4 regions of the Natranaerobius thermophilus JW/NM-WN-LF genome follow, and region 2 is predicted to be linked to each of the others. Evidence: riboswitches for the same ligand, from Rfam matches in the RefSeq annotation. Region 2 holds a riboswitch; each other region holds the start of a gene.
The links. A riboswitch is a leader RNA that binds a small molecule or an ion and turns the genes downstream of it on or off. The one in region 2 is predicted to bind thiamine pyrophosphate.

Region 1: it holds a riboswitch for thiamine pyrophosphate, as region 2 does, so the genes downstream of both, thiS (sulfur carrier protein ThiS) here and NTHER_RS14255 (MtnX-like HAD-IB family phosphatase) in region 2, are expected to answer to the same signal.
Region 3: it holds a riboswitch for thiamine pyrophosphate, as region 2 does, so the genes downstream of both, thiT (energy-coupled thiamine transporter ThiT) here and NTHER_RS14255 (MtnX-like HAD-IB family phosphatase) in region 2, are expected to answer to the same signal.
Region 4: it holds a riboswitch for thiamine pyrophosphate, as region 2 does, so the genes downstream of both, thiW (energy coupling factor transporter S component ThiW) here and NTHER_RS14255 (MtnX-like HAD-IB family phosphatase) in region 2, are expected to answer to the same signal.

Annotation. Positions count from the first base shown of each region.
Region 1 covers NC_010718.1:2,009,665-2,012,832, reverse strand. Annotated here, with positions in the region: gene thiH (2-iminoacetate synthase ThiH) at 1-560, opposite strand, end outside; gene NTHER_RS09700 (thiazole synthase) at 564-1,352, opposite strand; gene thiS (sulfur carrier protein ThiS) at 1,354-1,554, opposite strand; TPP riboswitch at 1,652-1,758, opposite strand; gene lysA (diaminopimelate decarboxylase) at 1,892-3,168, shown strand, end outside.
Region 2 covers NC_010718.1:3,056,348-3,059,515, forward strand. Annotated here, with positions in the region: gene NTHER_RS15730 (YgaP-like transmembrane domain) at 1-153, opposite strand, end outside; gene NTHER_RS14255 (MtnX-like HAD-IB family phosphatase) at 258-938, opposite strand; TPP riboswitch at 1,035-1,140, opposite strand; gene NTHER_RS14260 (efflux RND transporter permease subunit) at 1,222-3,168, opposite strand, start outside.
Region 3 covers NC_010718.1:293,194-296,361, reverse strand. Annotated here, with positions in the region: gene NTHER_RS01545 (DNA polymerase Y family protein) at 115-1,380, shown strand; gene NTHER_RS01540 (hypothetical protein) at 1,395-1,658, shown strand; TPP riboswitch at 1,790-1,900, shown strand; gene thiT (energy-coupled thiamine transporter ThiT) at 2,099-2,656, shown strand; gene NTHER_RS01530 (O-methyltransferase) at 2,646-3,168, opposite strand, start outside.
Region 4 covers NC_010718.1:2,671,113-2,674,280, forward strand. Annotated here, with positions in the region: gene thiM (hydroxyethylthiazole kinase) at 1-445, opposite strand, end outside; gene thiD (bifunctional hydroxymethylpyrimidine kinase/phosphomethylpyrimidine kinase) at 442-1,269, opposite strand; gene thiW (energy coupling factor transporter S component ThiW) at 1,391-1,906, opposite strand; TPP riboswitch at 2,047-2,149, opposite strand; gene NTHER_RS12590 (RNA-guided endonuclease InsQ/TnpB family protein) at 2,434-3,168, opposite strand, start outside.

The sequences.
Region 1 (3,168 bases), 1.0 Mb from region 2:
TCTTCGTCGTAAACCTCTTGGTAGATTGTAAGTCCATCAACTTCATTGTCAATTAACTGTTTATATTCTTTGGCTGTCAATGGATAGATTTCTATAGCTATAGAAGAAAAGTATTTTTTTAAAATATCAATACATTTTTCTATATAATCTAGGGGTGCATGTGGTTTAGATTCACCAGTTAAAAGCAATATATGGCGAAGACCAGTATGGCTGATAGCTTGGGCTTCTTGTTCAACTTCTTCAAGGCTTAAAGTAGTTCTTTGAAACTGATTATCTACTTTAAAAGCACAATAAAGGCAGTTATTATCACAATGATCACTAACGTAAATGGGAGCATACAAAACGATAGCTTTTCCAAAAAAATTTGTGGTGAGTTGATTAGCTTTTTGCGCCATTTCTTCCAGGTAATTTTCTGCGGCTGGCGATAGCATGGCTAAAAAGTCTCTAAAGTTTGGATTGTCTTTATAAATTGCGGTTTCAACCCTTTGGGGAGTGATATCTTGAAAAGTTTGCTGAAAGTCTAGCTGTTGGTATTTTTTAATAAAATCTCTAAAACTCATTACTTATCCCTCCCCATTTTCGTCTCGAAGAAAACCAGTCAAAGGTGAAGAAGCTTCAGCAGTCTCTTTCACGGGTGCGGCTTTGGATAAATATGCTTTCCTTCCCGACTTGACAGCTTGACTGAAAGCTTCTGCCATTAAAACTGGGTTTTCAGCCGTAGCAATAGCGGTATTTACTAGCACAGCTTCACAGCCTAGTTCCATAGCTTCGGCCGCTTGAGATGGCCGACCGATACCCGCATCAACAATAATAGGTAAATTTATCTCAGATATTAGTATTTTAATGAGCTCACGGGTTTCAAGCCCTTTATTAGTACCAATAGGTGCTCCTAAGGGCATTACAGCTTCAACTCCAATTTGCTCCATTTCCTGGGCAATTGATAACTCGGGACTAACATAAGGAAAGACTTTAAACCCTTCATCCACTAGGGTTTTTGAAGCTTTTAAAGTTTCTGAATTGTCTGGTAAAAGGTATTTTTGGTCTTTAATAACTTCAATTTTTACCCAATTACCACATCCAGCAGCTTGTGCTATTTGAGCAATTTTTACTGCTTCTTCTGCATTCCTAGCTCCTGAGGTGTTTGGCATCAAAATACAGTCTTGATTGATATAATCCAGGACATTTTCATCATCGGAATTTAAATCAACGCGCCTTAAAGCAACTGTAACAGCCTGAGAGCCGGAACTATCTAAAACTTGTGGAATCAGACTTTTCCTAGGGAATTTGCCAGTGCCCACAATCAGCCTATTTGTTAATTTTTTACCGCCAATTTTCAAAATGTCATTAGACAAATTAACCACCTCCAACCATACTTAATACTTCAATTTCGTCACCTTCTGATAATTGGGTCTTTTCCCATTCGTCTTTGTGAACTACTTCCCTGTTTAAGATCACAATTTTACCGCGGGATTTTAAATTTAATTCCCAAAAAAGTTGGTTTACCGTTAAATTATCCGAAACCTGTTTTGTTTCTCCATTAACTTTGATTGTCATTTTGTCACCTCCAAGATTTTCAACTCTCGTAAATTATTGATTAGATTAAAAAAACTCACCCTGCATAAGTAGGTGAGTTTGACTTGACTAATTTGGATATTAGTCAATACAAGCTCCCTACGCTGGTACTAACCAGAGCAGGTTCAAAGGGTAAGGCGGTACTGGCCTTTCTCAGCCTGAATTCAGGCACCCCTGCTTGGCGAATATTTGATTCAACATTATTATACTATTTCTAAACTATTTACTGTCAAGGATAATTTGTTGTTTTATTGACAAATATTAAAAAACAGTGATAGGATTAGTTTTAAAAATAAAAGGGTTGTGATTATAAGTGGTCATGTCAGAATCAGTAATAATCAATGAAGATGGAAATTTGGAAATAGGTGGTTGTGATTTAGTAAAATTAGCTCAACAATATGATACACCTTTGAATATATTAGATGAAGAACATATTAGGAATAAATGTAGAAAATATCGAAGAATTTTAGAACAATATTATCCTACAACTGAATTGGCTTATGCTGGTAAAGCTTTTTTGTCAACAACCATTTGTAAAATAGTTGAAGAAGAAGGCTTGTTCCTTGATGTAGTCTCGGAAGGGGAATTATTTACAGCGGTTCAGGCTGGTTTTCCTGGGGACAAGCTGTTATTTCATGGAAATAATAAAACCTCAAGAGAATTAGAATATGCCTTAGATTGTAATGTGGGAAGAATAGTAGTTGATAGCTTCTTGGAACTTGAACTGATTGAAAAGTTAGCACAAAAAAAGAGTACTAGGGTCCAAATTTATTTTAGAGTTAAACCCGGGATAGAGGCTCATACCCACAAATATATATTAACTGGTCAAGAGGACTCCAAATTTGGCTTCAGCTTACGTCAAGACGATATAATGAAAGCTGTAAACTTTGCAATCAAATCTTCATATATTGATTTACAAGGACTACACTGTCATATTGGTTCACAAATTAATGAAAGTAAACCTTATAGATTAGCTGCTAAAACCATGATGGAATTATTAATTTCAATTCAAAAAATATATAATTACAGTATTTCGGAACTGGATTTAGGTGGGGGTATGGGAATAAAATATCGAAGTGATGATTCGAAATTAGATATTGATTCACTTATGAATGAAATATCCCAACTTATCCTGGATATGGCAAAAGACTCTAAAATAGAATTGCCGAAATTAATTTTTGAACCCGGGCGTTCAATTATTGGAGAAGCGGGTGTCATGTTGTATCGTGTTGGAGTCATTAAAGAAATACCAGGTATTAGAAATTATGTTTCAGTAGACGGAGGAATGAGCGATAATATTAGACCAGCTCTTTACGGAGCTGAATACTCTGCTGTAGTGGCAAACAAGGCCAATTATCCTCATAATAATAGTTATACTGTTGTAGGTAAAATCTGTGAATCAGGTGATGTTCTCCTACAAAATATAGATTTAGTAGATAATCTAACACCTGGAGATTTACTTACCGTTTTTAGCTGTGGTGCGTATACTTATTCCATGTCAAGTAATTATAATAGACTACCAAAACCAGCAGTGGTGTTAGTAAACCAAGGTCAAGCTGATCTCATAGTTCGTCGAGAAAGTTTAGAAGATGTGAT
Region 2 (3,168 bases):
AATATTTGACCCGCCTAAAGCTGCAAGTAAAGCAATTAACCAGCCAGGGAATCCAAATAGTACAGGTACAACTATCAGACCTATACCAATGACAATTCTGATTATACGATCGTAAAAACCTACATTTTTTTGGATATACATTGAATCAATCAAGTTTATCTCTCCTAATTAAGGATTATATTGATCTAGTCTGTATTTTTTCAACTTCTCCAAGCTGGTATCCATTCAGTTTTATAGTTTCGTATTTATTCCATAGATTATTCCGTTTTAATATCTAGTTTATTTATTACATCCTGAAAACTCTTAATTTTATTAGCTTCAATTCCTTTCGATTTTGCTATTTGATATAGTTTTTCTTTGGCAAAAACAAGGTCTGCAATTTCTATGGGACATCGGTCTGAATAGCCATCTCCTACATAGATTGTTTTAGGGACAGTTTTAAAATTGCTAATTAAGCTTCGAATTATTGCAGTTTTGCAGCTACCACACTGATGACAGTTATCATTAGAATATGGTGTTGTCATACTGAAATTTCTATTGTTAACCAATAATTTATTAGCGTAAAAAGGAATATGTGATAATCCTTCTCTACCTAAAATTTCTTTAATTAATAAATCATAACCATCACTTACAATGTATAGCTGATCACCTTCTCTATTTATTATGTCAACAAATTTTTTAAAATCAGGGTCAATTTGAATATTACTTATAGCTCTGCTAACATCCTCCCAGGAACAATCAAATAACTTAAAGGTCTCTCGAGCAACATCTTTTGTCGTAAGCTCACCTTTTTCCCACTGTTGATTAAGCTCTTGCCATCCATTTCGGGCACAAGTTTGAATCATTAAATTACAACTGTCTTGAAATGTAACGGTTCCATCAAAATCCGTGACAAACAAGCGCGGCTTCCTTAATCTATTAGTATGTTCATCACTCACTTAATCACTCTCCTTATATATTGGGAACCACTATCAACTAACAAAAATTAGGACCTTTACCCGATCTAGGGAAAGGTCCTATTAACTAATACATTACAGGATCTATGAGTAATTCCCTGCGCTGGCATTACCCAGATCAGGTTAAAGGGTCAGGACCTCTTCAGGTCCACTCTCAGCCAATACGGCTCCCCTAATTTGCTGACTTAATTTAAAATTATAGTATCACTCAATTACATAAATTGTCAATTGAATTTCATAAAAATTTCCACTCAATTCAATATATCTAATCTAGATTAAATCTAGATTTAATCCAGATGATTACTAAAGGCAGTATCACTAATGTTAGTAGAGTAGCACTAAACAATCCACCTATAAGAGAAAAAGCCAAAGAGTTTTGAATTTCAGACCCAGGACCAACGGCAATAGCCATGGGAATTAATGCCAACAAGGTAGTAATAGTAGTCATCAAAATGGGTCTCAATCTAAGGGAAGCACCTTCAAGGACACTATCTTCCCGTTTAATGCAATCCACTAAAACAATAGCATTATTAACAACTAATCCTGAAAGTATAATAACCCCCATTATTGATGCCACATTTAAAGTATCATTCAAAATATATAGTGCTAGAATTACACCTACAAAAGAAAAAGGTATGCTGACCATAATAACAAGAGGATAACGTAAAGATTCGAATTGACCTGCCATGACCATAAATACTAGCAACAAAGATAAAGCCAAAGCTCCACCTAGCTCTAAATATGAGGACCACATATCCTCGTAAGCGCCCCCATAATTTAGGCGATAACCTTGCGGGATATCCACATTATCTAATCTATCTTGGATACTATTTACCGCTCCCCGAACATCTCTTGTTTCCGAATCGGCTGAAATTGTTACATAGCGCTGACCGTCCTGTCGATTGATAACCGTAGGGCCTGGCTCTTTTTCAACTGTGGCAATATCCTGGTATTTTTCTTTTATTTCTTCAGTAGACTCAGGTCCTTCGCTAAAGTAACCTAATACTATGGGGATCTCTCTACCATCTTCTCTAAAAATTGTTGCTCTTCTTCCTGTTAAATCAGTTTCTAAGTCTTGAGACATTTGAATGGGAGTAATTCCTTTTAACATGCTTTGTTCGTCTTTGGGAGAAACCTGTAGTTCTGGTCTGGGTGTAGGTAAGTTTCTCGAAACATTTGAAACAACTTCTAATTCAGAAACTTCATTAGCTATATCTTGAGACAGTTCCCTCAGTGTGTCAAGTTCTGGACCGATTAAGTCAATTTCAATAGCATCACCACCCATCTCTAAATCTCCCTCCATCTCGGAAGCGCTAATTGAGGCCTGGTCATGATCGTAAAATTCACTCTCAACTTGTTGGGCAAGTTTTTCTTGCTCATCTGTTTCCAATATCACCATCAATTCACCGCGATGGGGAGTTCTTTGAGTGTACCCTGCTCCTTCTCTTTGACTAGCTCGCTCACCTATGGTTGCGTATACAGAGTCAACTTCTTCCTCATCTAAAAGATATTGTTCTACTTCTGTAACAACTTCTTCTGTGGTTTCCAAATGAGTTCCGGGTGGTAATCGTACGTCTACTGTAAATTCGGATCTAGTTATGGGTGGTAAAAATTCTCCACCCAAATTTGGGAGCAAAGTAAAGGATATTACCATTAATATAATAGCTCCACCTAAAACATATTTTCCTTTTTTCGATAGATAGTGCAGGCTTTTTTTATATCGTTTTTTCAAATTTTCAATGGGTATGAACTTTGAAATGGCTTGATTATGCCCAATTAATAACACTGAGAGTACAGGAATAACCGTTAAAGCTGTAAATAACGACATGGCAAGCGAAAAAACTACCATATAGGACAAATCTGCAAAAATAATACCTGCTAGGTCTTCTAATAAAAATACAGGTAGAAAAACCGCAATAGTAGTTAAAGTTGATGCGATTATGGGAGAACTAACTTCTTCTGTCCCCGTGATAGCTGCTTCTTTAATTTGTTTTCCCTGTTCTACGTGTCTAAAAATATTTTCTAGAACCACAACTGAATTATCTACTAACATTCCTATCCCTAGAGCTAATCCCGATAGTGTCATTATATTGAGAGATAGCCCCGTAAAGTAAGCTAGAGGAAAAGTGGCTAGAATAGATGCTGGAATGCTAATGGCTACTATGAGGGTACTTTTATAATTTCTTAGAAACACAAATAGTACCAGGGCAGC
Region 3 (3,168 bases), 400 kb from region 2:
AGGTGGTTAACAACAGCTTTTTACAACTATAATTTAACAGTAATATGTGCGAATCACTTCACTTTACTTCGAACATGTGTTCTGCTATAATGTTTTCTACAGGAGTGATGCACAATGAGCGACCCCATAATATTTCACATTGACGTTAATTCTGCGTATTTATCATGGGAGGCTGCTTACAGGCTGCAAAAAGGTGCACAACTTGATTTGAGGCAAGTCCCCTCAGTAGTTGGTGGAGATTCACAAAAACGTCGTGGAATTGTACTGGCTAAATCCATACCAGCAAAAAGCAAGTTTAAAATTCAAACCGGAGAGCTGTTGAGCAGTGCTCGAAAAAAGTGCCCTGACCTGTTTGTAGTACCACCCAATTATGATCTATACCTTCGATGCAGTAATGCCATGGTCGAATTGCTGTACGAATACTCCCCTTTTATTCAACGCTATTCGGTTGATGAAGTCTTCCTGGATTTCACCAATATGGAAAAACAATTTGGGGATTATCTTACCGCCGCTAATACTATTAAGGCCAGAGTAAAAGAAGAACTCGGGTTCACAGTGAACATAGGAATTGGCCCCAATAAGCTCTTAGCTAAGCTGGCATCAGAATTTAAAAAACCCGACCGAGTTCACACATTATTCCCTGAAGAAATTCCTACTAAGTTGTGGCCACTACCTGTAGGAGAATTATTTATGGTGGGAAGGGCTACAGAAAAAAAGTTACTTGATCGAGGAATCACTACCATTGGGGAACTGGCTAAAACTCCTCGCAATAAATTGAAACTTTGGTTGAAAAGTCACGGGCTTTTGATCTGGGATTTTGCCAATGGAATTGAGGAGTCTTCCGTTAGGCCAGAAGGTTTTCCTATGAAGGGTTTAGGAAATTCTACTACTACTCCCGAAAATGTGGCTGATAAAGAGACAGCACGGCTTTGGTTATTATCTTTAACTGAAAAGGTCAGTAGCCGATTACGTGATGCTCATTGTTACGCACAAGTAGTCAATTTATCAATTAAAACCTCACAGTTTATTTCCTACGGTAAACAAAAAAAATTACTCAATCCCACAAATTCTACTAAAGTTATTTTCGAAACTGGTAAAAAACTTTTAAATGAATTATGGGATGAAGAAGAACCCTTAAGACACATAGGAATTTCACTATCTTCCCTTTCATCGAGTAAGTCTTACCAACTATCGATGTTTGACAAATTGTCTATTGATACGGATTCAGAAGAGTCTTTTTATAAAGCTATCGATAAAATCAGGGCTAAACACGGGGAAACTTCTTTAATCCGGTCCTGTTTTTTACATTCAACAGTTCCTCCCTTGGCAGGAGGAGTAGATGCAGAAGAAGAGTATCCCATGATGTCTAGCTTATTATAGAAGGGAGAATTACTGTGAAGGTAATAATGAAACCTATAGAAATGATTGCCTGGTTTAAAGAAGATGGAATTCCTAAACCTTTAAAATATCGTATCACCACTTCCGAAGGTACTAAAAAAGTGGTTAGTGTTGACCAAGTTATATCCACATCTGAAGAAAAATTAACAGGCAACAAAATGATTGTTTACACTTGCCAAAGTACTATCGGAGAAACCCAAAAAATTTATGAATTGAAATACGAAATATCTTCATGTAAGTGGTATCTTGCCAAGATTTGAAGAGTTCGTCACGCATTCTCGTGACTTTAGTCATGAGTTAGTGGCGACATATGTTAGTGAAAGAATTTAAATTAATATGCATTGTATTATATTTACACCCATGGTAAGATAGTAATAACAATCGAATTTTATTAAGCCAATAGGGGTGCCGGGGATCGCCTTCCCGGCTGAGAAGGGCAATTAGTCCTACCCTAGAACCTGACCTGGATAATACCAGCGTAGGGAATTGGCTTTTAGTCTAGGCGAGCTATATAGAGTTTTCTGTATTATTTATGTATTATTTACGACTAAAAGCGCAATTCCTAAGGAATTGCGCTTTTTTTAATATGGGCTGTGTTAAAGTTGAATGTTGATAGTTGAACTCTTCAATTTCACACTAAGAGTTCAACTATCAACAAAGGAGTATAAAAGAGCCTTAATATAGGAAAGGAGAGTTCATTATGGAAAACGTATCAAAAAATGTCAGAATCCTGGCAGAAACCGGTATCGCAGTGGCTTTGGCATTGCTTTTAAGCATGATTAAGCTTTACACCATGCCCCAGGGAGGATCTGTTAGCTTAGAGATGTTACCTATATTTATCATAGCCTTTCGTTGGGGGTTAAAACCCGGAATACTGGCAGGAGTCACTTTCGGGATATTACAGCTAGCAGTAGCAGGCTTTATAGTTCACTGGATACAATTTTTCCTGGATTATCCTGTAGCTTTTGCAGGATTAGGTTTAGCTGGAACCTTTTCATCATGGATTAGAAAAGCGAATTCCTCGGCCAATATAATCTTACCTATAGTCACAGGTGTTATTTTAGGTGGAATGGTCAGATTTGTCTCCCATTTTTTAGCTGGAGCTGTGTTTTTTGGCGACTATGCTCCCGAAGGGCAAAGCGTCTGGATGTACTCTTTGTTGTATAATTCCAGTTATTTAGTTCCGGAACTAATAATCACTATAATTGTTATAGTTTTATTGACCTTGACTAGAGTGAAAAAATACTTTACTGTCTAATCTTATAACTCAAAGTAACACCATCGCCGACAGGTAAAATAGTACTGTAAAGTCTATCATCAGACATTACTTTGCGATTATATTCATCAACAGGAGCCCCTAAATTTCTTGGGGCTCCTTTAACTTTGAATAAGGTATCATCTGCAACAAGCACCCCACCCTGATTCAACAAATTAATACTGTTTTCCAGTACTTTAGGGTATAATGATTTTTGAGCATCTTGAAAGATTATATCATAGGGACCAGTTAAGTCCCGAATTTTCTCGCTAATATCACCATAAACCAGTTCTACAGAATTTGAAAGACCCGCTTCCTCTATATTTGTTTTAGCTTCTTGATAGAGTTTAGGGTCTTTTTCAATTGAAATAACTTTCCCTCCAGTTTGTTTTACAGCTTCGCCTAACCAAATAGTTGAATAACCTAGACAGGTACCAAATTCTAGAACTTTTTGAGCATTTATCAACCTAATCAAAAGACCTAAAAATTTACCCGTCTCCAGCTCTATACTGGGT
Region 4 (3,168 bases), 390 kb from region 2:
AGTCCAGGGAGTCCATTCCTTTTCCATGACCTTTGCGACCAGCAAGGCATTTAATTTCAGCATTATTACCTTTGATGCAGCTCACATTGTAATTAGTCAGTAAATCTTTCACCAAGTCCAGCCTGCTTTTTATGGCCACAGCACCCACCGGGTCTAGAACAATTGGTATTTCTAATTCTGAAGCTTTTTCTGCTGCCAGATAAATGGAATCCTTGTGTTCTTGATTTATTGTACCGATATTTATATAAAGTGCTTTAGCCAGGGGCACAAAATCAGATACTTCGTCCCTACTCTCACACATAGCCGGTGAAGCGCCGGCAGCCAATGTAATATTAGCGCAATCATTCATTGTGACATAATTAGTAATAGCATGGACTAAAGGATTTTCTTGCCTAACTTGTGTCAAATAAGTTCCCAACTTAAAATTAGAATTGAATGTACTCATGCATTTAATTCCTCCTTTTCTTGCACTTCTTCATCTCCTATTGATGAATGCAAGAGTACTTTTGAACCTTCACCGATTGTAAAACTATTATTAATGGCTTGTGTAACGTATTTTTTAGCTAATTTTATGCTAGTTAATAGATCATCTGTTTTACTCAAATATGCACATATAGCTGATCCCAGGGTACAACCCGTTCCGTGAAGACTGCCAACGCCCACTCTTTCAGCTGAAAATGTGTGATATTCATCTTCCCAAAAGAAATGATCAGTAGCGTTTCCACTTGTATGTCCACCCTTGATTAATACGGATTTTGCTCCCGCTTCCTTCAACTTATGAGCTGCTTTTTGTAAGTCTTTTGAATGGTCAATGTTTATGCCAGTCAATATCTCTGCTTCGGGAATATTAGGAGTGATGATATCAGAGATGGGAATAAGCTTCTCTAGCAAAGTTGATACTGCTTGTCTTTCTAGTAGTAAATCACCGCTTGTAGCTGCCAAAACAGGGTCAATTACAATCCAAGGTTTCGTTGAAAAAGAAGCAAGATTATCGGAAACGGTTTCAATTATTTGAGCATTTGAAAGCATCCCCGTCTTTACTGCAGAAATTTCCATATCCTCCGCCACTGACTTAAATTGCTCTGCCACCAAACTAGATTCAAGATGAACAGCGTTTTGTACCCCTGCAGTGTTCTGGGCAGTCACACCTGTTAGCACGGTAGTTCCGAATACTCCTATAGACTGAAATGTTTTTAGGTCAGCTTGTATTCCAGCACCACCCCCAGAATCAGAACCTGCAATGGTCATAACTACTTTTGTTTTAGACATATAATCACCCTTTTTTGTTATAGTTGTTTATGAGAAACAGAAAGAGAAAGCCCCGCTAAAGTCCCGCTAAAACCCCACTAAAGCCCCACTGCTTTAACTGCGAGAATATATAGGGGGTATATCAAAGATGATCTGTCATGGAAATAGATCTGTCTCCCCGGACCCTTTCTAATACCACACTCAAGCCAACTCCTATGAATGCCCCAACAATGGCACTTATGGCAAAGGGTGGAATATAAAAGTAGATCACAGCTTCATGGCCTAGGATCAATCTGGCAATAGGGACTGATAGCAAAGCGCCAATAATAGAAGTGCCGAATACCTCTCCAATAAAAGCTCCGTAAGGGCGCTGTCTAGCCATTTTAAAACCTATTCCGGCCAGTAAAGCCCCTGCCATACCACCCGGAAAAGCAAGTAAAGTTCCGATACCCAAAATATTACGTAATAAACCTATCATAAATGCGATCAGAACTGCTGGACCTGGACCGAGAAATATACCGGCAATTACATTAATAGCGTGCTGCATAGGATAAGCTTTAGCGAAACCAGCTGGAAACCAAATCAAATGAGATGTAAAGGTTCCAATAGCGATTAACAAAGCCATCAAAGTTATTTTACGGGTGTTATTTTGTAACATCGTAGCCACCTCCCATGATAAGTCATGATATTAAGGCATGATATTAAGGCATAATATTAATCCATGATAATAATTCTGATAATAAAAAAAGCTCCCGGGAAGACCGGGAGCCGTATATACACTGTCTTGTTCTAAATCTTAGCCTACGGCAACCGCTCTCCCTTCGCTGGCATTAACCAGTTCAGGTTATGGGGTCGGTGTTTACCCTCTCAGCCCATTTTTGGGGCTCCCCCGGCGGTGTTCCAATTCATTATAAAGTTTTTGCCATAAATTTTTTGCATAAATATTCATTATAAATTTTCTTAATATAAAGATATCATATTCGTTAATTTTTGTAAATTTAATCATCTCGACTTCAGATCAATTTTAATTCTTTTTTAAGATCATCAATTTGTTTTTTAGTTAATCCAGTATATCTCATAATTTTATCTATTTTTTCTCCATCTTCCAACATCTTTTTGGCTATTTGGTTCGGGCGAACCGCCTTCTTGACATACTCCCACAGCTAAAGCAGTGGGATTCTGGGGTCAAGCAGAAACAGCCTCTATGATAGCAGGTCTTACGTTTCCTAACCCAATGGACGATGCCCCGCCCATGTGTATATTAATTGCAGCGTTCAGATCTCTGTCAATTTTTAAACCGCAATCACATTCGAAAATTCTGTCTGATAGTTTAAGGTTTTGATTTATTTCACCGCACTTACTACAAATTTTTGAACTTGGATAAAAGCGATCTACCTTAACTACTCTAGAACCTTTTTTCTTGGCAACATATTCGAGAATTTCAACAAAAGTAGAATATCCTAAGTCTTGAATCTTTTTACCCCACATCTTTTGCATAGCTTTCATGTTGAGGTCTTCAATAAAAATGTATTCATACTTATCTGTTAGCTCATGTGCCAGTTTAAAGAAGTAGGCTCTACGCTGATTGACCACTTTCTTATGAAGTCTAAAAACTTTTTTCCTAGCTTTGTTTCGGTTATTAGAGCCTTTTTCTTTTGAACTTAATTCTTTCTGTGCTTTCTTTAATTCCTTCAATTTGTGGTGATAATAGAATGGTGCTTCATATTTCGTACCGTCTGATGCTACAAGAAATGTCTTCAAGCCAAAGTCCAAGCCGATGGAGCTTTTACCCTGCCTATCGGGGACTTCGATTTTTTCTTTAACTACAAAACAAATATACAGGTCGCCTAAAGGATCTCGTTTTATAGTTACAGTTTTAATATTTTCTGGAAGCTCTCTGCTTTTACTGAATTTATAGAC